Regions from separate parts of the Arthrobacter sp. IK3 genome, predicted to be linked through region 1. Evidence: predicted binding sites of a transcription regulator. Region 1 holds the regulator's gene; the other holds the start of a gene.

What was found. The regulator HrcA, encoded in region 1, represses chaperone genes, less so after heat shock. The targets are predictions, from matches to a motif close to TTNGCACTCGNNNNNNNCGAGTGCNAA.
Region 2: groES (co-chaperone GroES) is a predicted target of HrcA. The motif match lies at 5,314-5,340, and genes of this name have one in related genera.

What each region holds. Positions count from the first base shown of each region.
Region 1 covers NZ_JBPPSW010000008.1:190,361-199,963, reverse strand. The annotation lists gene ybeY (rRNA maturation RNase YbeY) at 1-339, opposite strand, end outside; gene ACSLGO_RS12565 (PhoH family protein) at 336-1,373, opposite strand; gene ACSLGO_RS12560 (GerMN domain-containing protein) at 1,758-2,678, shown strand; gene ACSLGO_RS12555 (16S rRNA (uracil(1498)-N(3))-methyltransferase) at 2,749-3,531, opposite strand; gene dnaJ (molecular chaperone DnaJ) at 3,547-4,689, opposite strand; gene hrcA (heat-inducible transcriptional repressor HrcA) at 4,782-5,795, opposite strand; gene ACSLGO_RS12540 (DUF3097 domain-containing protein) at 5,968-6,810, shown strand; gene ACSLGO_RS12535 (DUF4870 domain-containing protein) at 6,964-7,389, shown strand; gene hemW (radical SAM family heme chaperone HemW) at 7,474-8,703, opposite strand; gene lepA (translation elongation factor 4) at 8,700-9,603, opposite strand, start outside.
Region 2 covers NZ_JBPPSW010000001.1:497,132-510,660, forward strand. The annotation lists gene ACSLGO_RS02415 (hypothetical protein) at 1-1,259, shown strand, start outside; gene ACSLGO_RS02420 (iron ABC transporter ATP-binding protein) at 1,266-2,024, opposite strand; gene ACSLGO_RS02425 (iron chelate uptake ABC transporter family permease subunit) at 2,021-3,001, opposite strand; gene ACSLGO_RS02430 (ABC transporter permease) at 3,030-4,070, opposite strand; gene ACSLGO_RS02435 (siderophore ABC transporter substrate-binding protein) at 4,151-5,104, opposite strand; gene groES (co-chaperone GroES) at 5,481-5,777, shown strand; gene groL (chaperonin GroEL) at 5,849-7,459, shown strand; gene ACSLGO_RS02450 (acyltransferase family protein) at 7,620-9,710, shown strand; gene guaB (IMP dehydrogenase) at 9,825-11,342, shown strand; gene ACSLGO_RS02460 (GuaB3 family IMP dehydrogenase-related protein) at 11,422-12,561, shown strand; gene ACSLGO_RS02465 (glycerol-3-phosphate dehydrogenase/oxidase) at 12,614-13,529, shown strand, end outside.

The sequences.
Region 1 (9,603 bases):
CAGCAGCAGGAGCTCGTCTTCCAGGCCGTGGCCGGCCGTCTTAGCCTGGCGTTCCGCAACCTGCGGGCACAGCACAATGTCCCCCAGGACCCCCGCCGGGGTTGGGCGTCCCGGTGTGCCGGGACGCAGCTCGTCCATCGGGAAGGACAGCACGTCGGTGGGGCCGGGAAGGTCCATCCACTCGATGTGAAGTTTTTCGATGGCGTCCTCGTCCACGAGGATGATCGAAAGTTCGGCCTCCGGGTGGACGTACATGGCGTCCAGGACGAACCGGCCCAGGCGGGACAGCGCTTCCTCGTCCGCCGGCATGGCTGACTCGTTGTTGACTTCGATGCTCATCGCTTCTTCTCCTGCGCCGCATTGCCTGCCCCGGTGCGGGAACGGCGTTCTTCATCCCACTCGCTGTAGGCGGTCACGATGTCGCTCACCAGGCGGTGCCGGACGACGTCAGTGGCGGTGAGTTCGGAGAAATGCACGTCCTCGATGCCGTCCAGGATTTCATGGACGATCCGCAGGCCGGAGGTAGTGGAGCCGGGGAGGTCCACCTGGGTAACGTCGCCGGTGACCACCATCTTGGACCCGAACCCAAGGCGCGTCAGGAACATCTTCATCTGTTCCGGCGTCGTGTTCTGCGCTTCGTCCAGGATGATGAAGGCGTCGTTGAGGGTACGGCCACGCATGTAGGCCAGCGGGGCTACCTCGATGGTTCCGGCGGCCATGAGCCGGGGAATCGATTCCGGGTCCATCATGTCGTGCAGCGCGTCGTAGAGCGGACGCAGGTACGGATCGATCTTGTCGTTAAGCGTGCCGGGAAGGAATCCAAGCCGCTCCCCCGCTTCAACCGCCGGACGGGTCAGGATGATTCGGTTGACTTCCTTCTGCTGCAGGGCCTGGACCGCCTTGGCCATGGCCAGGTAAGTCTTTCCGGTGCCCGCCGGGCCTATCCCGAAGACAACCGTATTGCGGTCGATCGCGTCAACGTAGTTCTTCTGGTTGAGCGTCTTCGGGCGGATGGTGCGGCCGCGCGTCGAAAGGATGTTCTGGGTGAGGACCTCGGCCGGCCGGTCCGCACTCTGGTCCCTGAGCATGGTGATCAGCTGTTCGAGGATCTGGGGCGTCACCCGCGTCTGGTGCCGCGCAAGGACGCGGACCTCGTTGACGAGGCGGACGGTCCGGTCCACTGCAGGGGCTGGGCCGGAGACTGAGAGCTCGTTTCCGCGGACGTGGAGGTTCACCTCCGGAAAGGCGTTCTCGATGACTTTCAGGGCTTCATCGTTCGCGCCCAAAGACTGGACCATGTGCTCGGTTGAGTCGAAGACAATCGTCTGCTGGTCCTCACGGATGGTGCCGATTCCTGCTGAAGATTCGGTCATATATGCGGCCCCTCGGCCTCTCATCGCCCCTTATCGGAATTCTGGATGGTACGTCTGCTGAAGTTCATGGTGCCCACAGACTTCTTAATTCTACTGGATATGCGCCCGCACGTGCCCCGCCGGCTTCCGGTAGCGCTGCAGGGAACGGATCGGCGGATCAGTTACGGACTGTGTGAGCTGTATTACGCCGTTTGTCTCGGCTTGGCATCGTCTGGGTCTCAATCAAGTATCAGTCCCGGCCGGAAGGCCGGAACCCCCGGTTTGGGCCCGTGCGGCTGTGCCAAGCTTGATGGAATGCTCCGGCCGCGACCCCCTGTCCCGGACGGACCCCCACAGCATCGACCGGACTCGTGCCGGCACAGGACATGGAAGGCAGGGACAGTCATGACCGAGCAGCGAACTCGCCGCTCCGCACGTTTCCGCCTCCTGCTGGCCGCGGCAGCAGCCCCGCTGCTTCTGGGTTCCTGCGGCGTGGTTGCGGAACTGCCCACCACCAGCATGCCCAGCTCCTTTAGCGCCGCGACTTCCCCCGAGGGTCACCCGATGGCTGTTTCCGCACCTGCGGAAGCTACGGAATCAAAGGTAGTGATGCCGGTCTACTGGCTGGGCCTGAACGGGTCCGATGTCCAGCTGTACCGTGAGTTCCTTCCGTCGAAGAACACGGGCGACCCCATCGGGGAAGCGGTAATGACCATGACTACCGCGACGCCGTCAGATGATGACTACTTCACGCCGTGGGCCCCGGCCTCCAGGGTCACTGCCTCGATCTCCAGCAAGAACGTCATCACAGTGGACATTTCCGCGGATGCCTTCAAGCCGTCCCTGGATGCCGGCATGGCCCACCGCGCGGTCCAGCAGCTGGTGTATACGGCAACCGCCGCAGCCGCGAATGCGGGCCTGACTACTGCCGGCTACAACGCAAGTGTTGCCGTACTCGTGGACGGCAAGGCCGGTTACAAGGCGTTCGGCCATGAGGACCTGGAAGGGGACCTCACGCGGGACAAGTCCATGCCCGCGCCGATCTGGATCATCAGCCCGCAGGCGGGAGACGGCACTGAGGCTTCCGTGACGGTCACCGGCTCCGCCGTGGAGCGCGATGAGCCGCTGTTCTGGAGCGTGGAGCGGGTAGTCAACGGACGGCCTGAGACGTCCGCCCTGAAATCCGGTGAGATCCGGCTGGATGCCGCATCCGGCGAGACGGCGATGTTCGACATCCAGATCGACCTGGACCCCGGTGAGTACAGCCTGCGCGTGTTCCACGGCGAGGGCGAGAACGAGGATTCGAAGCGCTTCACGGTCTACTAGGCTCTCCGGCCTCGGAGAGCCCAAATTCAGCAGCTGACCCGGGAAGGACCTTAGTCCGCCCGGGCCGTGCTCAGTTCCAGCGGCCCAGCAGGTGGTTCAGCAGCACCAGGGCAGCAGGGCCCGCACTCGAGGAACGCAGCACATGCGGACCCAGCCGAACCGCAACCGCACCGGCGTTCCGCAAGGCCTGGAGTTCAGCCGGGCTGATTCCACCCTCCGGCCCCACCACGACGGCGATGGACCGGATTCCAGCCTCCAGGCCGGTTCCCACGGACCGTGCCAGCGCGAGTTCAACGGCAGCTGCCAGTGGAACGTCGGCTTCCTCGTGAAGCACCAGGACCAAATCGGTCCCCGCCAGGACCGCAGCAAGGGCCTTGCTGTCGGCGACATCGCGCACCTGCGGAATCCGGGACCTGCGGGACTGCTTGGCCGCCGAGGTCACTACGGCGCGCCACTTGGCCTGGCCCTTGGCCGCCTTGTCAGCACGCCACCGCACGATGCTGCGCTCGGACTGCCAGGGAAGGACTGCGTCCACGCCAAGTTCGGTTGCGGCCTCGATCGCCTGCTCGTCCCGGTCGCCCTTGGCCAGTGCCTGGACAAGCGTGATCTCGCAGTCCTGGCCTGATTCTACCGCTACGTCCCGGACATCGACTTCCAGCAATCCCGGCTCGGCGGACCGTACGGTTCCGCGCAGGCGGGTTCCGGCGCCGTCGACAATATCCACGTCTTCTCCCGGTGAGAGCCGCTTGACTGCCACTGCATGCCGCGCCTCAGGGCCGGTGAGCGCGAAGACGCTCCCCGGTGCCGCGGCAGCAACGAGTTCGGGATCGCCGAAGAAGATGGGGTTGGTCACCGTGGGCTCCGGCGCCTAGTGGTTGCCGAGACGGTCGCGCAGCTTGGCGAAGACACCGCTGTTGCTGCTGCCGCTGACCCGCCCTTCGGCGAATTCCTCTCCGCGCAGTTCCGCGAGCCGGCGCAGCAGTTCCTCCTGCGCGGCGTCGAGCTTCTGCGGGGTCTCCACCTGGACGTGCACCATCAGGTCACCGCGGCCGTAACCGCGCAGGTGGGTCACGCCAAGACCCTTGAGCGTAGTGACTTCACCGGACTGGGTGCCGGCCTTGATGTTGATCTCACGTTCACCGTCAAAGGTGTCCATGGTGATGACGGTGCCCAGTGCGGCCGCCGTCATCGGCACCGTCAGGGTTGCGTGCAGGTCATCGCCGTCGCGCATGAACACGGGATCCGCGTTGACCCGGATTTCGACGTACAGGTCACCCTGCGGTCCGCCGGCAGTTCCGGCTTCACCCTGTCCGCTGAGCTGGATCCTGGTGCCTGTTCCGACGCCGGCGGGAACCTTGATGGTCAGGGTGCGGCGGCTGCGGACGCGTCCTTCCCCGGCACATTCGTGGCACGGGTCCGGGATGACGGTGCCGAATCCCTGGCACGAGCCGCAGGGCGCGGTGGTCATGACCTGGCCGAGGATTGAACGCACTGCACGCTGGACCTGGCCGCTGCCGTGGCAGATGTCGCAGGTGCGGGGCGAGGTTCCGGGCTGGCAGCAGGAGCCCTCACAGGTGGGGCAGAGGACAGCGGTTTCGACGTCGATTTTCTTGTTTGTGCCGAAGACGGCATCCTTCAGGTCGATCCGGACGTTGATCAGCGCATCCTGGCCGCGCCGGGTGCGCGATGCCGGGCCCCGTCCCCCGCCGGGGGCTCCGCCGCCAAAGAAGGTGTCGAAGATGTCCTGGAAGCCGAAGCCCTGGCCGCCGAAGCCGGCGCCGCCAAACCCGTTGTCCGTGCCGTTTTCCTGGCCGGTGGTGTCGTAGACCCGGCGCTTCTGCGGGTCGGAGAGGACCTCGTAGGCATGGGTCACGGCTTTGAACTCGTCCGCAGCTCCGGGGGCGGTATTCACGTCCGGATGCAGTTTGCGGGCCAGCTTGCGGTAGGCCTTCTTGATTTCCTCGCCGGTGGCATCCCGGCTCACGCCGAGTACCTGGTAGTGATCACTCACTCGTGCACATCGCTTCCTGTATTGCGTACCCCGCCTCGGGGGTGGTTAGTCTTCCGCAGGGCACCGTTCGGCGCGCCTGCCGGTCTGGTGGGTCAGTTGTTCAGGACCCGGGAAAGGTAGCGGGCAACGGCTCGGACCGCTGCCATGGTGTTGGGGTAGTCCATCCGGGTGGGACCGAGGATTCCAACCATAGCGGACGCGTCCGGCCCGTACCCAGTGGCTACGACGGATGCCTCGGACAGGGAACCGTACGGATTCTCGGATCCGATCCGCACCGAAACACCCCTGGCATCCTGTTCCATCTCGGAGAGCAGCCGGAGCATGACCACCTGCTCTTCGAGGGCCTCCAGGATGGGGCCGATGGTCAGCGGGAAGTCACCGGTGGCCCGGGCCAGGTTCGCAGTGCCGGCCATCACCATGCGGTCTTCACGGTTGATGCCGGCCAGCTGTTCAAGTGCCCGTCCCAGCGCGCCAGCGGTGCCGCGCAGGTGCGCCGGCACGGTGGCCAGCGTATCCGCGAGATGGGAAGTGATCCGGGTCAGAGTGGTTCCGGCCAGTGCCTGGAGGAAGTGCTGGCGCAGTTCGTGCAGGTCCTGTTCGGTTACGGGAGCGGGGGCGGTGATGACCCGCTGTTCCACCCGGCCCGTCGTGGAGATCAGGACTACCAGCACCTGCGCCGGTGCCAGCAGGACGAATTCGATGTGCCGCACCTTGGCATTGCCCAGGTGCGGATATTGAACGACGGCGACCTGGTTGGTCAGCTGGGAGAGGAGACGCACCGTGCGGTCCAGAATGTCATCGATGTCCTCCGCATCCTCCAGGAGTGTCTGGATGGCACGGCGTTCAGCCGCGGAAAGCGGCTTGAGGTCCGAAAGCTGGTCCACGAACAGGCGGTAGCCCTTGTCCGTGGGGATGCGCCCTGCGGACGTGTGCGGCGCAACGATCAGGCCCTCTTCTTCGAGGACAGCCATGTCATTGCGGATGGTTGCGGAGGAAACCCCGAGGTGGTGGCGTTCAACCAGGGCCTTTGAGCCGACCGGTTCACGCGAGTGGACGTAGTCTTCGACGATGGCCCGGAGCACCTCGAGCCGGCGTGGTTCGCTCAATGGTTTCCTCCTTCGCTGACTGGCTTTCCGCTGGCAGCTGTTCTCAGGCCAGACTTAGCACTCGGTGTCCCTAAGTGCTAAGTCTAATACCATCCGCTCCCGTTGCTAGCATTGGTTCCTGCGTGCCTGCCGCCACCGCAGGCCCTTCGCGCGTCGTCAGGAACGAGGAGTCATGCCCAGCTACGAGTGGGGTCCGCAGGACATCACCGCCCCGGCCCGTAAGGCCCTGCGGCAGGTGGGTGCCGAGAAGGGCCTGGTGCTGGAGGAAGTCCAGACCGGGTGGGTAGGCGCGGTGATCCGCACCGAGAAATCCGGCGGCATGCACCTGGTGGTGCTGGAAGATTACCGCGGGCGCACCCGGTCCTTTGAGCTGGGCTTCGGATTCCTCCTGGAAGGCGAACCCGTTGAAGTTGTCCCGGCCGTTCAGGCCCAGGCCCCCGTTGCCCGGCGTACGGCGTCAGGCTCTGTCGCCGTGGAGAACGTCCGTGCGCGAACGGCCCGGGCCAGCCGTATCTGGGTTGAGGGCAAACACGACGCGGAACTGGTGGAAAAGGTCTGGGGTGACGACCTGCGGATTGAAGGCATCGTCGTCGAACCCCTCCACGGCGTGGACGACCTTGCCGGTGCCGTGCGGGAGTTCTCTCCCGGACCCGGGAGGCGGCTCGGGATCCTCGTAGACCATCTGGTGTCCGGGTCCAAGGAATCCCGCATAGCGGCTGAAGCCATGAGGGTGCCCGGAGCTGCCGGGAACGTGCTCATTGTCGGGCACCCGTACGTGGACGTCTGGCAGGCCATCAAGCCCCACGTCATCGGACTGGCTGAATGGCCCGTGGTGCCCCGGCATGAAGACTGGAAGACCGGAATCCTCAAGGGACTTGGCTGGCCGCACCGCGACCACACCGACGTCGCCGTGGGCTGGAAGAAGCTCCTGGGTTCGGTCCGCACTTACGCCGATTTGGAGCCGTCACTGCTGGGCCGGGTGGAGGAAGTCATCGACTTCCTCACCGTTCCGTAGGACTGCGCCGGAAACCTGGCGCGCCCGCCGTCGGCACGGCACGCGGGGCCCCGGTGCCTGCTCCGGCCGCTGAAGCCAGTACCCTTGTCTAACAACAGGTACCCGCGGGGGGGGCGACCCCTGCGTCATCTGAGAGTTAAAGGAAAAGCCACCGTGTCCAACCCACGCCCGAACCACCCGCAGCCGGCTAACAGCGGTTCGCCGGCGCGCCCGGACTACCAGGGTGCCCCGGCCAACGCCCTTCCCCTGACCGCGTCGGAAGACCGCCAGTGGGCAACCCTTTCCCATTTTGGCGGGATCCTGGGTTTTGTTCCTTCCCTCATCATCTATCTGGTGTTCCGTGACCGCGGGCCGTTCACGGCCCAGGAGTCCAAGGAAGCGCTGAACTTCACGCTACCCCCCACCATCCTGGCCCTCGTTGCCTGGCTGCTTTCCTTCATTCCGGTGGTCGGCGGGTATTTCGCCATCCTGAATGCACTCATCTGGATTGTCGTGGCAGTGTACTCGGTGATCGCCGGAATCGAATGCAACCGCGGCCGGCCTTACCGCTACCGTTTCAACCTGCGCCGTTTCCGCTGACACGTCAGCGCTGACGCTTCCGGCCCCACGCGAAAGACCCGCCGCCCCATGGGGGCCGGCGGGTCTTTTGGTTCTGTGCACGGTCTACGGGAGCAGGCGCCGCACCACGGCGTCGGCCAGCAGCCGGCCCCGAAGCGTGAGCAGCACGGTTCCCGCGATGGCGGCCTTCGGTTCAACCAGGCCGTCCGCAATCAGGCCGGCGATCTCGTGCCGTCCCTCCGGGCGGAGCAGTTCCCGCGGCAGGCCTTCGGCCAGCCGGGTGCGCAGCATGACGTCTTCGAGGTAGCGGGTGTCCGCGTCGAGGGTCTCACGCCCGACGGCGGGTGACTCCCCCGCCGCGATGCGCTGGGCGTAGGCCGTGGGGTGCTTGGCGTTCCACCAGCGGACACCGCCAACGTGGGAGTGCGCCCCGGGTCCGATCCCCCACCAGTCATCGCTGCGCCAGTAGGCCAGGTTGTGCCGGCAGGCATCCTGCGGCGTGCGCGCCCAGTTACTGACCTCGTACCAGTTGAGCCCGGCAGCCGTGAACAGCTCGTCGGCCAGCAGGTACTTGTCCGCGTGGTCGTCGTCGTCGATAGGCGGGACTTCGCCGCGGCGCATGCGCGCGGCCAGCTTGGTCCCCTCCTCTACGATCAGCGCGTAGGCGGAAATGTGGTCGGGTTCGTAGCTCAGGGCTTCCTCGACCGAGTGCTTCCAGTCCGCCAGGGACTCACCGGGCGTGCCGTAGATCAGGTCGACGCTGACTTTCAGTCCGGCATCCCGCGCCCACTGCACCGCCTGAGGCACCCGGGAAGGCGTATGGGTGCGGTCCAGGACCGCCAGGACGTGCGGCACGGCGGACTGCATGCCAAAGGACACGCGGGTGAAGCCGGCATCGGCAAGAAGCTGCAGCGATTCCGGGGTCACCGAGTCGGGGTTGGCCTCAGTGGTAACTTCCGCGCCTGGTGCCAGACCCCACTGCTGTACGGCTGTGCCCAGGATGGCGGCCAGGTCTTCGGCGGGCAGCAGGGTTGGGGTTCCGCCGCCGAAGAAGACAGTCTCAATGGGGCGTTCGGGAAGGCCTGACGCCGTCAGCGCCCCGGCAGCGAAACGCACCTCCTGCGCGGCTGTGGCCGCGTAGGCGTCCTGCGAGGCACCTCCACCCAGTTCGGTAGCGGTGTAGGTGTTGAAGTCGCAGTAGCCGCAGCGTACGGCGCAGAACGGAATGTGGACGTACAGCCCGAATTTCCGCTCTGCAGCCGCCGCTGCTGCGTCGGACGGGAGAAGTCCGTCCTTTGGCGCGGGATCCCCGAGGGGCAGTGCGCTGGGTGTCACTTCTTGGATTTGTCCTTGGATTCGTCGGAGGACAGGGCAGCCACGAAGGCTTCCTGCGGGACTTCCACGCGGCCAACCATCTTCATGCGCTTCTTGCCTTCCTTCTGCTTTTCCAGCAGCTTGCGCTTACGGCTGATGTCGCCGCCGTAGCACTTGGCAAGCACGTCCTTGCGGATGGCGCGGATGGATTCGCGGGCAATGATGCGGGAGCCGATGGCGGCCTGGATGGGAACCTCGAACTGCTGCCGGGGAATCAGTTCCCGCAGCTTCCCGGTCATCATGACGCCGTAGGCGTAGGCCTTGTCCTTGTGGGTAATGGAGCTGAAGGCGTCCACCTGCTCGCCCTGCAGCAGGATGTCCACCTTGACCAGGTCGGAGACCTGCTCGCCGTCGGCCTTCCAGTCCAGGGAGGCGTAGCCGCGGGTCTTGGACTTCAGCACGTCGAAGAAATCGAAGACAATCTCGGCCAGCGGCAGGCGGTACCGGATTTCTACCCGGTCTTCGGAGAGGTAGTCCATGCCGCCCAGGACACCGCGGCGGGTCTGGCACAGTTCCATGATGGCCCCCACGAACTCACTGGGTGCCAGGATGGTGGCCGCCACCATCGGCTCGCGGACCTCTTTGATTTTGCCTTCGGGGTACTCGCTGGGGTTGGTCACGGTGACCACCTTGTTGTCCTCAAGCGTCACCTCGTACTCAACGTTGGGTGCGGTGGAGATGAGGTCCAGGTTGTATTCGCGCTCGAGCCGTTCACGCGTGATTTCGAGGTGCAGCAGGCCAAGGAAGCCCACGCGGAAACCGAAACCGAGGGCGGCCGAGGTTTCGGGTTCGTACACCAGCGCGGCGTCGTTGAGCATCAGCTTTTCCAGCGCGTCACGCAGTACCGGGTAGTCGGCGCCG
Region 2 (13,529 bases), on a different contig from region 1:
CACCCGCAAACGGGATCTCCCTCACCAGGTATGCGACCGCAGCGCTGGCCTCAACCATGCAGACAGCACAGCAGGTCCGCATCATCGCCCACGAGGCCTGGCCGATGAACGGTCCCGAAGGTCCCGTCAGCGGCCGGCGACAGCGCTTCGTGCACCAGATGGATCAGCACCCGGTCTGCGTCGACCGCTGGCTCTGGATCGCGGGCAACCGGATATGCGAGGCGACGGCAAGCTACACCGCTGACCAGCTAGTCGGAATGAAGCTGCTGTTCGAACAGATGATCAAGGACTTGAAGATCGAAGCCGGAGGTGATGTCGGGGAGAGCCAGGAACGCAGTCTCATGGACACCATCGCGCCCACAGAGCCGCGCCTGGACCTACAGGCCACACGGCTGGCCGGAGAGGACCGCGAGGATCTTGCCGTGCTTGCAGCGGCCCAGCCGTACCGGGAACCGCCACTTCTCCTGCCCATCCGCGCCCTGGAGCTCATGGACAGCCTGGCGGAACGGAACCGCCTGGGAAGGTTCCAGCGCAAGGGGCCGGAACTCGCGGTGCTGCAGAATGCAGGTTTGCTTGACGCAGACAGCAGCCTGACGCAGGCAGGTACCGGCTTCGTGGCACCGTTACGCAGCTCGGACGCGGCATTCAGCGTCACAGCGGCCGACGCACAAGGGGGCGCCATTCTCCAGGCGTGGATAGGCGGCGGCCTCGGCAGGGTGACGGCGGAACCGTCGCGTTTCTCCGCGTCGTCCGGGCGTGTACAGGGGCCTGATGACCTGGCAGTTCAGGTGCTTCAGGCCAACGCCGTCCCTCAAGCGATAGCGGACTGGCTGGGCTTCTCACCGGCATGGAGCATTGCGCATGAACCGGTGGTCCTGACGACGGACCAGTACGAAGCGAGGATGAAGTCCCAGGAGGCAGAAGCCCCGGAAAGCCTGGGAGAGGCGGCCAAGCGCATGTGGGAACAACCCTGGACCGAATGGGAAATCGTTGAGGAGTGGACAGGCGGCTGGTTCGCGTTCGTGAACGCAGGAAGGGCCGGCCATTACCGGCTGGGTCCGGTGGACGAACGTCCGGGCGAGGCCGGTTTGCTGATGCTGGAGCCGGTGTCTTCCGCCGCTGTCTGGGACACTCTAGTGCGGTTCATCCACGCTGCCGTTGAAGGAACCCCGCTCTGGATCCCGGAGCTGCCGGGCTTCGATGACCGGCCGGCAGACGGCAGAGCCCCGGAAGGCAAGGTCTGGGAAGCGTACGGCTAGGCAGCCCTAGGCGAAGTACACGCCGATCCGGTTGCCCTCGATCTCCTCGATCCGGATATCGATCTCGTAGATGTCCTTCAGGACCTCAGGCTGCATGATCGCCGACGGCGGTCCCTGATGGAGCAGCTTGCCGTCTGCCATGGCAATGATGTCGTCCGAGTAGCAGGACGCGAAGTTGATGTCGTGGATGACCAGGACAACGGTCTTGCCCAGCTCATCGGTGAGCCGGCGCAGCAGCCGCATCATCTCCACGGAGTGCTTCATGTCCAGGTTGTTCAGCGGCTCATCCAGCAGCAGGTAATCCGTGTCCTGCGCCAGCACCATGGCGATGAACGCACGCTGGCGCTGGCCGCCGGAAAGCTCGTCGACAAAGCGGTCGGCCAGCTCAGTGAGGTCCAGGAAGGCCATGGCATGCTCGATCTTTTCCCGGCACGCCGCCGTCGGGCGCCCCCCGTTGTGCGGATACCGGCCGAATCCGACCAGGTCGCGGACCGTCAGCCGGACGGTGAGGTGGTTGTCCTGGCGGAGGATAGCCATCTTCCGGGCCAGGTCCTTGCCCGGTGCGGCAGAGACGTCCAGGCCGTCCACGGTGACCGAACCGGCGTCGGACTTCAGCAGGCGGCTGATGATTGAAAGCAGCGTGGACTTGCCGGCTCCGTTCGGACCGATGATGGAGGTGACGCCGCCTCCCTTGATGTGGCAGCTCACCCCGTCCACTACCGGGGTGGAGCCGTAGGTCTTGGTGACGCCGTTGACCTGGATCATTTAAGGGAGCCTTTCAGGAGCAGAATCAGGAACACGATTCCGCCAACGAATTCAATGACAATGCTCAGCGCGGTATCGAAAGCGAAGATGCGTTCAAGGACCAGCTGGCCGCCTACCAGCGCAATGATGCCCAGCAGCACGGCGATGGGAACCACGGCCTTGTGGGAGAAGTGGGAGCACAGCTGGTAGGCCAGTGATGCCACCAGCAGGCCGAAGAAGGTCACCGGGCCAACCAGTGCGGTGGAGACGGCAACCAGGACCGAGCAGATCACCAGCACACCGGTCACGGAACGCTTGTGGTTCACGCCCAGGTTGATGGAGGTATCCCGTCCCAGGGACATCACATCGAGGGAGTGCCGCATCCGCCAGGCCGGAACGCTGACGATTGCGACGGCAATCAGCGAGTAACCCAGCAGTGCGCCGTCGACATTATTAAAGGACGCGAAGAACAGGTCCTGCAGGATGATGAACTCGCTGGGCTCGATGAGGCGCTGCAGCAGGGAGGACATGCCGCGGAACATCGTGCCCAGCACAATTCCCACCAGCAGCATCAGGTGCAGGGACTTGCCCCCGCCGGTGAACAGCCACCGGTAGAGCAGGAAGGAGAAGCCCACCATCAGGGCGACTTCCATCCCGTAGCGCAGCGGCTCGGACATGGAAAGAACCAGTCCGCCGCCGAAGGTGAATACCAGGACGGTCTGGATCAGCACGTACAGGGCATCGAAACCCATGATGGACGGCGTCAGGATCCGGTTCGCGGTCACGGTCTGGAACAGGACGGTGGAAACCCCGACGGCGTAGGCCACCAGGATCATCGACCCCACCTTGATGGCGCGGCGCGGCAGGACATAGCCGAGGTTTCCGCGCAGCTCGATGGTCATAAAGACGGCGACGAGCGCCGCGGCAATGACGGAGAGGGCAATGATCCAGAAGCGGGGGGAGAGGTTCCGTACGGGACGGCGGCGCTGGACCGTCATTGCCGAAGGCAGGACGCTGGTGGGTGAGCTAGGCACGGGCGGAGCGCTTTCTCAGGAGCAGGTAGAGGAACAGGACGCTGCCCACGGCGGCAACAATCACGCCCACGGGGATTTCGTAGGGGTAGCGGATGGTCCGGCCGATGATGTCGCACACAAGCACAAAGCCCGCACCGAAAATCGCGACCCAGGGGATGGCCCGGCGGACGTTGTCTCCTACCAGGAGGGAGACAAGGTTGGGCACGATGAGACCCAGGAACGGGACCGAACCCACACTGACCACGACGACGGCGCTGATCAGGGACACGATGATCAGGCCGAGGGTCATCACGCGGTTGTAGTTCAGACCGAGGTTGGTGGTGAACTCCTGTCCCATGCCGGCGACCGTAAACCTGTCTGCGGCGAGGAAACCGATCAGCGTCAGCGCGCCGACGATCCAGAGCAGCTCATACCGTCCGCGCAGGACGCCGGAGAAGTCCCCGGTCATCCAGGAATTCAGCGTCTGGAGCAGGTCGAACCGGTACGCGAAGAAGGTGGTGACGGCAGCGATGACGCCGCCGAGCATGATGCCCACAAGGGGGACGATCAAGGTATTGCGCAGCGGGATGCGGCGCAGGATCAGCAGGAAGAGTGCGGTTCCGGCGACGGCAAAAAGGGTGGCCGTGGACATTTTCATGAACAGCGAGGCTCCGGGAATCAGGACCGTCACCACGAGGATGCCAAGGGACGCGGACTCGATCGTTCCCACTGTGGAGGGTTCAACGAATTTGTTCCGCGCCATGAGCTGCATGATCAGCCCGGCCACGCTCAGTGCCATGCCGGCAAGGATGATGCTCAGTGTCCGCGGCACCCGGCTGACCCAGAAAATCGTCCAGGCGTGCTCGTCGCCGGCCAGCAGCGAGGAGAGGGAAACGTCGCTGACGCCCACGAACATGCTGACGACGGCGAGCACCAGGACGGCGGTGCCGCCCAGGACCAGCATGGCTGCCGGGCCGGGGACCCGGCGTCGTGGTCCGGGTACGGCAGCGGTCCCGGCAGGAGCCGGAGCTGAGGGGCTGATCTGTGTTGTCATGGGGGTTCCGTCTCCCCCGCCGGCCGGGGCCGCCCGAAGGCGGTCCCGGCCGGCGAGGATCTAGCAGGTACGAAGGACGGTTAGGAAATGCCGTCCTGGACAGCGCTGACCATGGCGTCAACGTTGTTCAGGCCGTAGCCCACCAGGTACCAGCTGGAGGAATCGAGCATGGTGATGCGGTCATTCTTGGCGGCCTTGGTGCCCATGACGAGTTCGTTGTCCAGGACTGCGGAGGCAACTTCGCCTGCGTTTCCGACTGCGACGTCGCGGTCAATGACGAACAGGTTGTCCGGGTTGATCTCCGCGACGTACTCGAAGGAGACGGATTCGCCGTGCTGTGCTTCGGACTTGATGTCAGCGGCGGTGGCAATGCCCAGGACGTCGTGGATCAGGCCGAAGCGCGAACCTGCGCCGTAGGCGGTCATTTCGCCGCCGCTGGTCATGATGATCAGGCCGTTGCCGGCGTCGGCCGCGGTGGCCTTGGTTTCTTCGACCTTGGAGTCAAGGGCGGCGAGTTTCTCATCGACTTCGGCTTCCTTGCCGAAGATCTCACCGATGATTTCGGTGTTGGAGATGAAGGAATTCCACGGATCCGCAGCGTCGGTGCTGAGGTTGATCGTGGGGGCAATCTTGGAGAACTCTTCGTAGGAGTCTGCGGTGCGGCCGGACATGATGATCAGGTCCGGAGCGCCGGCACTGATGGCCTCGAAGTCCGGTTCCTTCATGCTGCCGATCTTGGCGTAGTCATCCGAGCCGTACTTGGAAAGGCTTTCGGGGTAGTTCGCGGCCGGAACGCCGTCCACCTCGATGCCCAGGGCGTCGAGTGTGTCCAGGGCGCCGAGGTCGAAGGTGTAGACGACCTCCGGGTTCACGGGAACCTCAGTGGTGCCCTGGGTGTGCTCCACGGTAACGGTGGTCGGCTCTGCCGATGCAGGTTCGGCGGCGGCGTCGGTCTCCGAGCCGCAGGCGCTGACGGCGAGCAGGGAAACCAGGGCGGTTCCGGCAAGCAGCCGGGACTTAAGGGTGGTCTTCACTTTGGGGGTGCTCCAGATGATCTCTTCGGTTTGGCCTGCCGGGGGATGCCTCCACCATTAGGTCACAAAATCGTTTGCTAATTTTGCGCGCCTCTGAAAACTATCTTGTTAGGCAAGGCTAAGCAACTTAGATGTCGCCCGGGCAGTAACGTGCGAACGCCCGCTCGGGAGCCGGTCCCGGACGGCAGAGAATTATCTTGCGGCCTTTGTTGGCACTCGCCTTGACCGAGTGCTAACCGTTGCATAAAGTCGGAGCTAGCACTCCCCTTGTGAGGGTGCTAATTCCTGAGGGAAGCGCCCACCGGCACCCGCGACGACGGCAAGCGCCTACCGACGGTCCACAAACCCGTTAGTAACTAAGCAAAGGAGAGCCCGAGTGTCGGTCTCTATTAAGCCCCTTGAGGATCGCATCGTTGTTCGCCCGCTCGAAGCTGAGCAGACCACGGCTTCCGGCCTGGTTATCCCGGACACCGCCAAGGAAAAGCCCCAGGAAGGTGAAGTCGTAGCAGTCGGCCCCGGCCGCGTTGACGACAACGGCAACCGTGTGCCGATCGATGTTGCTGAGGGCGACGTCGTCATCTACTCGAAGTACGGCGGAACCGAGGTCAAGCAGGGCGGCCAGGAATACCTGGTGCTCTCCGCACGCGACGTGCTGGCCATCGTCGTCAAGTAAGTCTTTGAAGACCCCGGCCAGATTCGGCCGGGGTCTTCTTTTGTAGATGTAGTTCTCGAAAGGACACGCACATGGCAAAGCAGTTGGAGTTCAACGACTCCGCCCGTCGTTCACTGGAAGCCGGTGTCGACAAGCTCGCCAACACCGTCAAAGTCACCCTCGGCCCGCGCGGCCGCAATGTGGTGCTCGCCAAGACCTGGGGCGCACCCACCATCACCAACGACGGCGTCACGATCGCCCGCGAGGTCGAACTCGACGATCCGTATGAGAACCTTGGCGCCCAGCTGGCCAAGGAAGTTGCCACCAAGACCAACGATGTTGCCGGCGACGGCACCACCACCGCAACGGTCCTGGCCCAGGCACTGGTCAAGGAAGGCCTGCGCAACGTAGCCGCAGGCGCCGCTCCCGGCGCACTGAAGCACGGCATCGAAACCGCTGTTGAAGCAGTTGCCGCACGCCTGCTGGAGAACGCCAAGGAAGTTGAAGGCAACCAGGTTGCGCACGTGGCAGCCATCTCCGCCCAGAGCGAGGAAGTTGGCCAGCTGCTGGCCGAAGCTTTCGACAAGGTCGGCAAGGACGGCGTCATCACCATCGAGGAATCTTCCTCGACGTCCACCGAACTGGTCATCACCGAAGGCATGCAGTTCGACAAGGGCTACCTCTCGCCCTACTTCGTCACGGACGCCGAGCGCCAGGAAGCCGTTCTCGAAGATGCGCTCATCCTGATCAACTCCGGCAAGATCTCCTCGGTCGCCGAGTTCCTGCCGCTGCTGGAAAAGGCACTGCAGGCCTCCAAGCCGCTGTTCATCATTGCCGAAGACGTGGACGGCGAAGCCCTCTCCACCCTGGTGGTCAACAAGATCCGCGGCACCCTGAACGTTGTTGCGGTCAAGGCGCCGGGCTTCGGCGACCGCCGCAAGGCCATGATGCAGGACATCGCCACCCTCACCGGCGCCCAGGTTGTATCCCCGGACCTCGGCCTGAAGCTGGACCAGGTTGGCCTGGAGGTGCTGGGCTCCGCCCGCCGGATCACCGTCACCAAGGACAACACCACGATTGTGGACGGCGCCGGCTCCGAAGCCGACGTTGCGGACCGCGTAGCGCAGATCCGTGCCGAAGTTGAGCGCACCGATTCCGACTGGGACCGCGAGAAGCTCCAGGAGCGCCTCGCGAAGCTCTCCGGCGGCATCGGCGTGATCAAGGTTGGTGCTGCAACCGAGGTTGAGCTGAAGGAGAAGAAGCACCGTATCGAGGACGCCGTGTCCTCCACGCGTGCTGCCCTGGAAGAGGGAATTGTCGCCGGCGGCGGTTCCGCGCTGGTGCACGCTTCCCACGCCCTGGATACCGATTCCGAGGTGGCAAAGCTCGACGGCGACGCCGCCACTGCCGTAGGCCTGGTCCGCCGTGCGCTGGCCCAGCCGCTGCGCTGGATCGCCGAGAACGCAGGTGCCGAGGGCATGGTCGTCGTGTCCAAGGTGGGCGAGCTGGAAGTCAACAACGGCTTCAACGCCGCCACGGGCGAATACGTCAACCTGATCGAGGCCGGCGTCATTGACCCGGTCAAGGTCACCCGCTCCGCACTGCGGAACGCCGCGTCCATTGCCGCGCTGGTCCTGACCACCGAGGCACTCGTCGTCGAAAAGCCGACTGACGAGGAAGATGAGCACGGCCACAGCCACTAACTTTCGGCTGGCCCAGGGCCCCGTCAGACGCGGATTTTCTCCGCGGCTGGCGGGGCCTTTGCCCTTTCCTGGAGCTGCTGCAGGGCCGCCGGATTCAGGCTTCGCGGGGTTCGGCCGGTAAACTCGTGCGGTATTTGCCGCTTTGAAAGGACACCAGCAAGTGTCAGCATCCGTGCAGCACGCTGCCGCTTCGGACTTCCCGCAGGCCCCTGCCCCGCGCGCCGCGGAACGGCGCTACCGCCCCGAAGTCCAGGGGCTGCGCGCTCTCGCCGTGGTGCTGGTGGTTATCTATCACGTCTGGCTCGGCAGGGTTTCCGGGGGAGTGGACGTGTTCCTGCTGATCTCCGCGTTCCTGCTGACCGGCTCCTTCGTCCGGAAGGCCGAAAGCGGAAAGACACTGGCCCTGGGCCGGTACTGGCTGCACCTGTTCAAGCGGCTGCTGCCCGCCGTCGCCGTCGTCCTGCTGGCAGTGCTCGCCGCTGCCGCGGCGCTCCTGCCGGCCAGTGCCCGCCAGGACCTGATTGGACAGACCTGGTCCTCGCTGTTCTATTTCCAGAACTGGACTCTGGCCAATAATGCGGTGGACTACCTGGCAGCAGACCACAGTGCGGCCAGCCCGCTGCAGCACTTCTGGTCCCTGTCCATCCAGGGCCAGGTCTTTGTCCTCTGGCCGCTGATCTTCGCGGCAGCCCTCCCGGTCTCCAGGCTGGCGGGCAGGAGCTACCGGTCCGTGCTGGCGGTAGTCTTCACCGCCGTGTTCGCGGTGTCCCTGGCGTACTCCGTCTGGCAGACCGGAACCAACCAGGCCTATGCCTACTTCGACACCCGGACCAGGCTCTGGGAGTTCGCCCTGGGTTCCCTGCTGGCGCTGGCCCTGCCGTACCTCCGCCTGGGCCACCGGGCCCGCATCCTGATCGGGTGGACCGGCGTGATCGCCATGCTCAGCTGCGGCATCATCCTTCAGGTCCAGCAGCAGTTCCCCGGGTACCTCGCACTCTGGCCCACGCTGGCTGCGGCCATGGTGATCGCTGCCGGAGACACGGGCAGCCGGATCGGAGCGGACCGGCTGCTGAAGGCCGGGCCGCTGGTGAGGCTGGGGGACAATTCCTACGCCCTGTACCTGTGGCACTGGCCGGTGCTGGTTTTCTGGCTGATTGCCTCCAAACAGCAGAACGCCGGGCTGGTGGACGGCGCCGTCGTCATTGCGGTTTCGCTGCTGTTGGCTGTACTGACCACCAAACTGGTGGAAGGGCCGCTGCGCGGCTGGTCCTGGCCGCAGGTCTCCGCATGGCGCTCGGCAGTGGTGCTGGCAGCTTCCTTCGCCCTCGTTGCCGCGCCGCTGGCCGGCTGGCAGGAACGCGTGGATGCGCAGGCAGAAGCCGTGCGGCTGCAGTCCATTGCGGACAATCCGGGCGCGCTGTCCCTGGATCCTGATTATGAAACCGTCTCCTCCACCCAGGCCCTCGTCAAGCCGGCGCCGTCAGAGATGGACCAGGAATGGGCACAGCTGGACGAGGCGTGCGGGGAGGCCGCGGCGCCGGAGGCCGGCAGTGTCCTGGAAGGGCACTGCAAGCAGATCGGTACTGCCGAAGGATCGCAGAAGACCATCGTGGTGCTGGGAGATTCCCATGCCATGCAGTGGACCGCGGCCCTCGGCCCGGTGGCGCGCGCCAACGACTGGCACGTGGTCACTGTCCTAAAGATGGGTTGCCGGTACGGAGCCGAAGACCCTGAACGGTCCGAAGAGTGCAATGCCTTCAACCAGGCCGCGGGGGAGTACGTCCTGGACCTCATGCCGGACGCGGTGTTCACCGTCGCGTCCCTCACGCAGGAATCGAGTCCGGATGAAACCCTGGGCGGCGGCTACGACGACGGCGTCCGCCCCTTCACCGAGGCTGGCATCCAGGTCCTGGCCATGCGGGACAACCCGCGGTTCGAGTTCGACATGTTCAAGTGCCTTGAATCCAACGGCTTCGACGTGCGGGCCTGCCACGTGCCCCGCAGCCAGCTGCTCGCGGAAGTTTCGCCGCTGGAAGGACTAGAGGCCCGGATACCCGGCGTGCGCGTGCTGGATTTGAGCGACCAGTTCTGTTTCGATGACGCCTGCCCGGGGATCATCGGCAACGTGATTGTCTACAAGGACCATGACCACCTGAACCGGACCTACATGGAGACCACGTCCCATGTCCTCGCGGAACGCATCCTGGCCGCCACCGGCTGGGAAGGCGTCACAGTGCCCGGAACCACATAGCTCAAAGGGCCCCAAGGAATAGGGAGGGGTACCGGTTTCGTTCTACGATTAGATAAACGCGGGCGTGTTGTCCCAGCCACCCCACAAATCTCCGGTCCCGAAAGAGGCGCGCACTTGAGCCAGCAGTCCCCAGAACACGATCCGTTCGGCTTCGTCGGACTTACCTATGACGACGTCCTTCTGCTGCCCGGCCCCACGGATGTCATCCCTTCAGAGGCAGACACCAGCTCCCGCCTGACCAAGCGCATCACCGTACAGACACCCCTGCTCTCCGCTGCAATGGACACCGTCACCGAGTCCCGCATGGCCATCGCCATGGCCCGCCACGGCGGCCTCGGCGTGATCCACCGCAACCTTTCCATTGCGGACCAGGCCGAGCACGTGGACCGGGTCAAGCGCAGCGAATCCGGCATGATCACCAACCCGGTGACCATCGACCCGGACGCCACGCTCCAGGAACTCGATGACCTCTGCGCGCACTTCCGCGTCTCCGGCCTGCCGGTCGTGGACCCGCAGAACAAGCTGCTGGGAATCGTGACCAACCGCGACACCCGTTTCATTCCGCGCTCCGAGTACGCCACCCGCAAGGTGGGGGAAGTTATGACCCGGATGCCGCTCATCACCGGCCGGGTGGGCATCTCCCCGGAGGAGACCGTTGAGCTCCTGGGCAAGAACCGGATCGAGAAGCTGCCGCTGGTCGACGACGAGGGCCACCTTCAGGGCCTGATCACCGTCAAGGACTTCGATAAGGCCGAGCAGTACCCGTTCGCCACCAAGGATGACGAAGGCCGGCTGCGCGTCGGTGCCGCCGTCGGCTTCTTCGGCGACGGCTACGAGCGCGCCATGGCCCTCGTTGACGCCGGCGTGGACGTCCTGGTGGTGGACACCGCCAACGGCCACAGCGCCGGTGTGCTGGAAATGATCACCCGCCTCAAGAAGGACCCCGCTGCTGCCCACGTGGACATCATCGGCGGGCAGGCAGCTACCCGTGAAGGCGCCCAGGCGCTGATCGACGCCGGTGCTGACGCCATCAAGGTTGGCGTTGGCCCGGGCTCCATCTGCACCACCCGCGTGGTTGCCGGCGTCGGCGTACCGCAGGTCACCGCGATCTACGAAGCCGCCAAGGCTGCGATTCCCGCCGGTGTTCCGGTCATTGCCGACGGCGGGCTGCAGTACTCCGGCGACATCGGCAAGGCAATCGTTGCCGGCGCGGACACCGTGATGCTCGGCGGGCTGCTGGCAGGTTCTGCCGAAAGCCCCGGAGACCTGGTCTTCGTGAACGGCAAGCAGTTCAAGACCTACCGGGGCATGGGCTCGCTGGGCGCCATGCAGACGCGCGGCAAGAACACCTCCTACTCCAAGGACCGTTACTTCCAGGCCGATGTGCCCAGCGACGAGAAGCTGATCCCCGAAGGCATCGAAGGCCAGGTGCCGTACCGTGGCCCGCTGTCCGCCGTCGCGCACCAGCTCGTAGGCGGCCTGCGCCAGACCATGTTCTACACGGGCGCGCACACCATCGCCGAGCTCAAGGCCAAGGGCCGCTTCGTCCGGATCACCCCGGCCGGTCTGAAGGAATCCCACCCGCACGACATCATGATGACCGCCGAAGCGCCGAACTACGGTCGCCGCTAAGCATGAAGACTCCAGGAGCAGGCACCGTCCCCACCGGAACGGTGCCTGCTTCTTTTAACGACTGGGATAACCTAGAGCAGTGACTAACGAGATTGAGATCGGCCGTGGCAAGCGTGGGCGCAGAGCCTACTCCCTGGATGACGTAGCGATTGTGCCCTCCCGGCGCACCCGTGATCCCCAGGACGTCTCGGTCAACTGGCAGATAGATGCCTACCAGTTCGAAATGCCAGTCATCGGCGCCCCGATGGACTCCGTGATGTCCCCGGCAACCGCCATCGCGCTGGGCCGGCTGGGCGGACTGGGCGTCCTGAACCTTGAGGGCCTGTGGACCCGTTACGAGGATCCGCAGCCCATCCTGGACGAAATCGCCGTCCTCAGCGAAGAGAACTTCAATCCCTCGGCCACCCGCAGGCTGCAGGAGATCTACACCGCGCCGATCCAGGCCGAGCTGATCACCTCCCGCCTGGCCGAAATGCGCGAGGCCGGCGTCACCGTAGCCGGCTCGCTCACGCCGCAGCGCACCCAGGAGTTCTACAAGACCGTCCTCGCCGCCGGCGTGGACATCTTCGTGATCCGCGGAACCACCGTTTCCGCCGAGCACGTCTCCAAGAACGTTGAACCGCTGAACCTCAAGCAGTTCATTTACGAACTCGACGTCCCCGTCATCGTTGGCGGTGCCGCCGGCTACACCCCGGCGCTGCACCTCATGCGCACCGGCGCTGCCGGCGTCCTCGTCGGCTTCGGCGGCGGAGCGACGACGACGACGCGGCGTGCCCTGGGCATCCACGCTCCCATGGCCACTGCGATCTCAGACATCGCCGAAGCCCGCCGGGACTACATGGATGAGTCCGGCGGCCGGTACGTGCACGTGATCGCCGACGGCGGCATGGGTACCAGCGGCGACATCATCAAGGCCATTGCCATGGGTGCGGACGCCGTCATGCTCGGCTCCGCGCTTGCCCGCGCCGAGGAAGCACCCGGACGCGGCTGGCACTGGGGACAGGAAGCCCACCACAGCGAACTGCCCCGCGGCGACAGGGTCCACCTGGACACCGTTGCCCCCCTGAAGGAAGTCCTGTGGGGCCCCTCGCACCACACCAACGGAACCTCCAACCTGATGGGGGCCCTGAGGCGGGCAATGGCCACTACCGGATACTCTGACCTCAAGGCGTTCCAGCGCATCGATGTGCTGGTATCGCCATACCTTTACAACACCTGAGCACGTCCAACCCCGCCACCCCAGGGGCACGCTTCAGAGAGGAACCTAGACCATGGCAACAGATGCACTCAGTCCGGAATACCGCGAAGAAGCCCTGCAGAAACTGCGTTCCACGTCGGCCCCCGGCGGCGAACTGGACGTCCTGATTGTCGGCGGCGGGGTGGTGGGCGCCGGCGCTGCACTGGACGCCGTCACCCGCGGCTTGAAGGTGGGCATGGTGGAAGCCCGGGACTGGGCCTCCGGAACGTCCTCACGTTCCTCCAAGCTCATCCACGGCGGCCTGCGCTACCTCGAAATGCTGGACTTCGCCCTGGTCCAGGAAGCCCTGAAGGAGCGCGGCCTGCTGCTGCAGCGCATCGCCCCGCACCTGGTGAAGCCGGTGCCCTTCCTGTACCCGCTGACCAAGCGCTTCGTGGAACGGCCCTACGTCGGTGCCGGTATCTTCCTCTATGACACGCTGGGCATGACCTCGGGCAACTCCCGCGGCGTACCCATGCAGAAGCACCTGACCCGGCGGGGGACCCTGCGCGCGGCCCCCAGCCTGAAGGATGACGCCATGATCGGCTCCATCCGCTACTACGACGGCCAGGTGGACGACGCCCGCTACGTGGCCAACATGGTCCGCACCGCGGTGCACTACGGCGCCACCGCCGTGAACCGGCTCTCCGTCGTCGACTTCCTCCGTGAGGGGGAGCGTGTGGTGGGAGCCCGCGTCCGGGACCAGGAGACCGGCGAAGAGTTCGACATCGCCGCCAGCCAGGTGGTCAACGCCACCGGCGTGTGGACGGACGAAACCCAGGCCATGGTGACCGACCGCGGCCAGCTGAAGGTGCGCGCTTCCAAGGGCATCCACCTGGTGGTTCCCCGGGACCGCATCCAGTCCACCGTGGGCATGATCCTGCGCACCGAAAAGTCCGTGCTCTTCGTGATCCCGTGGGGACGCCACTGGATCATCGGAACCACGGATA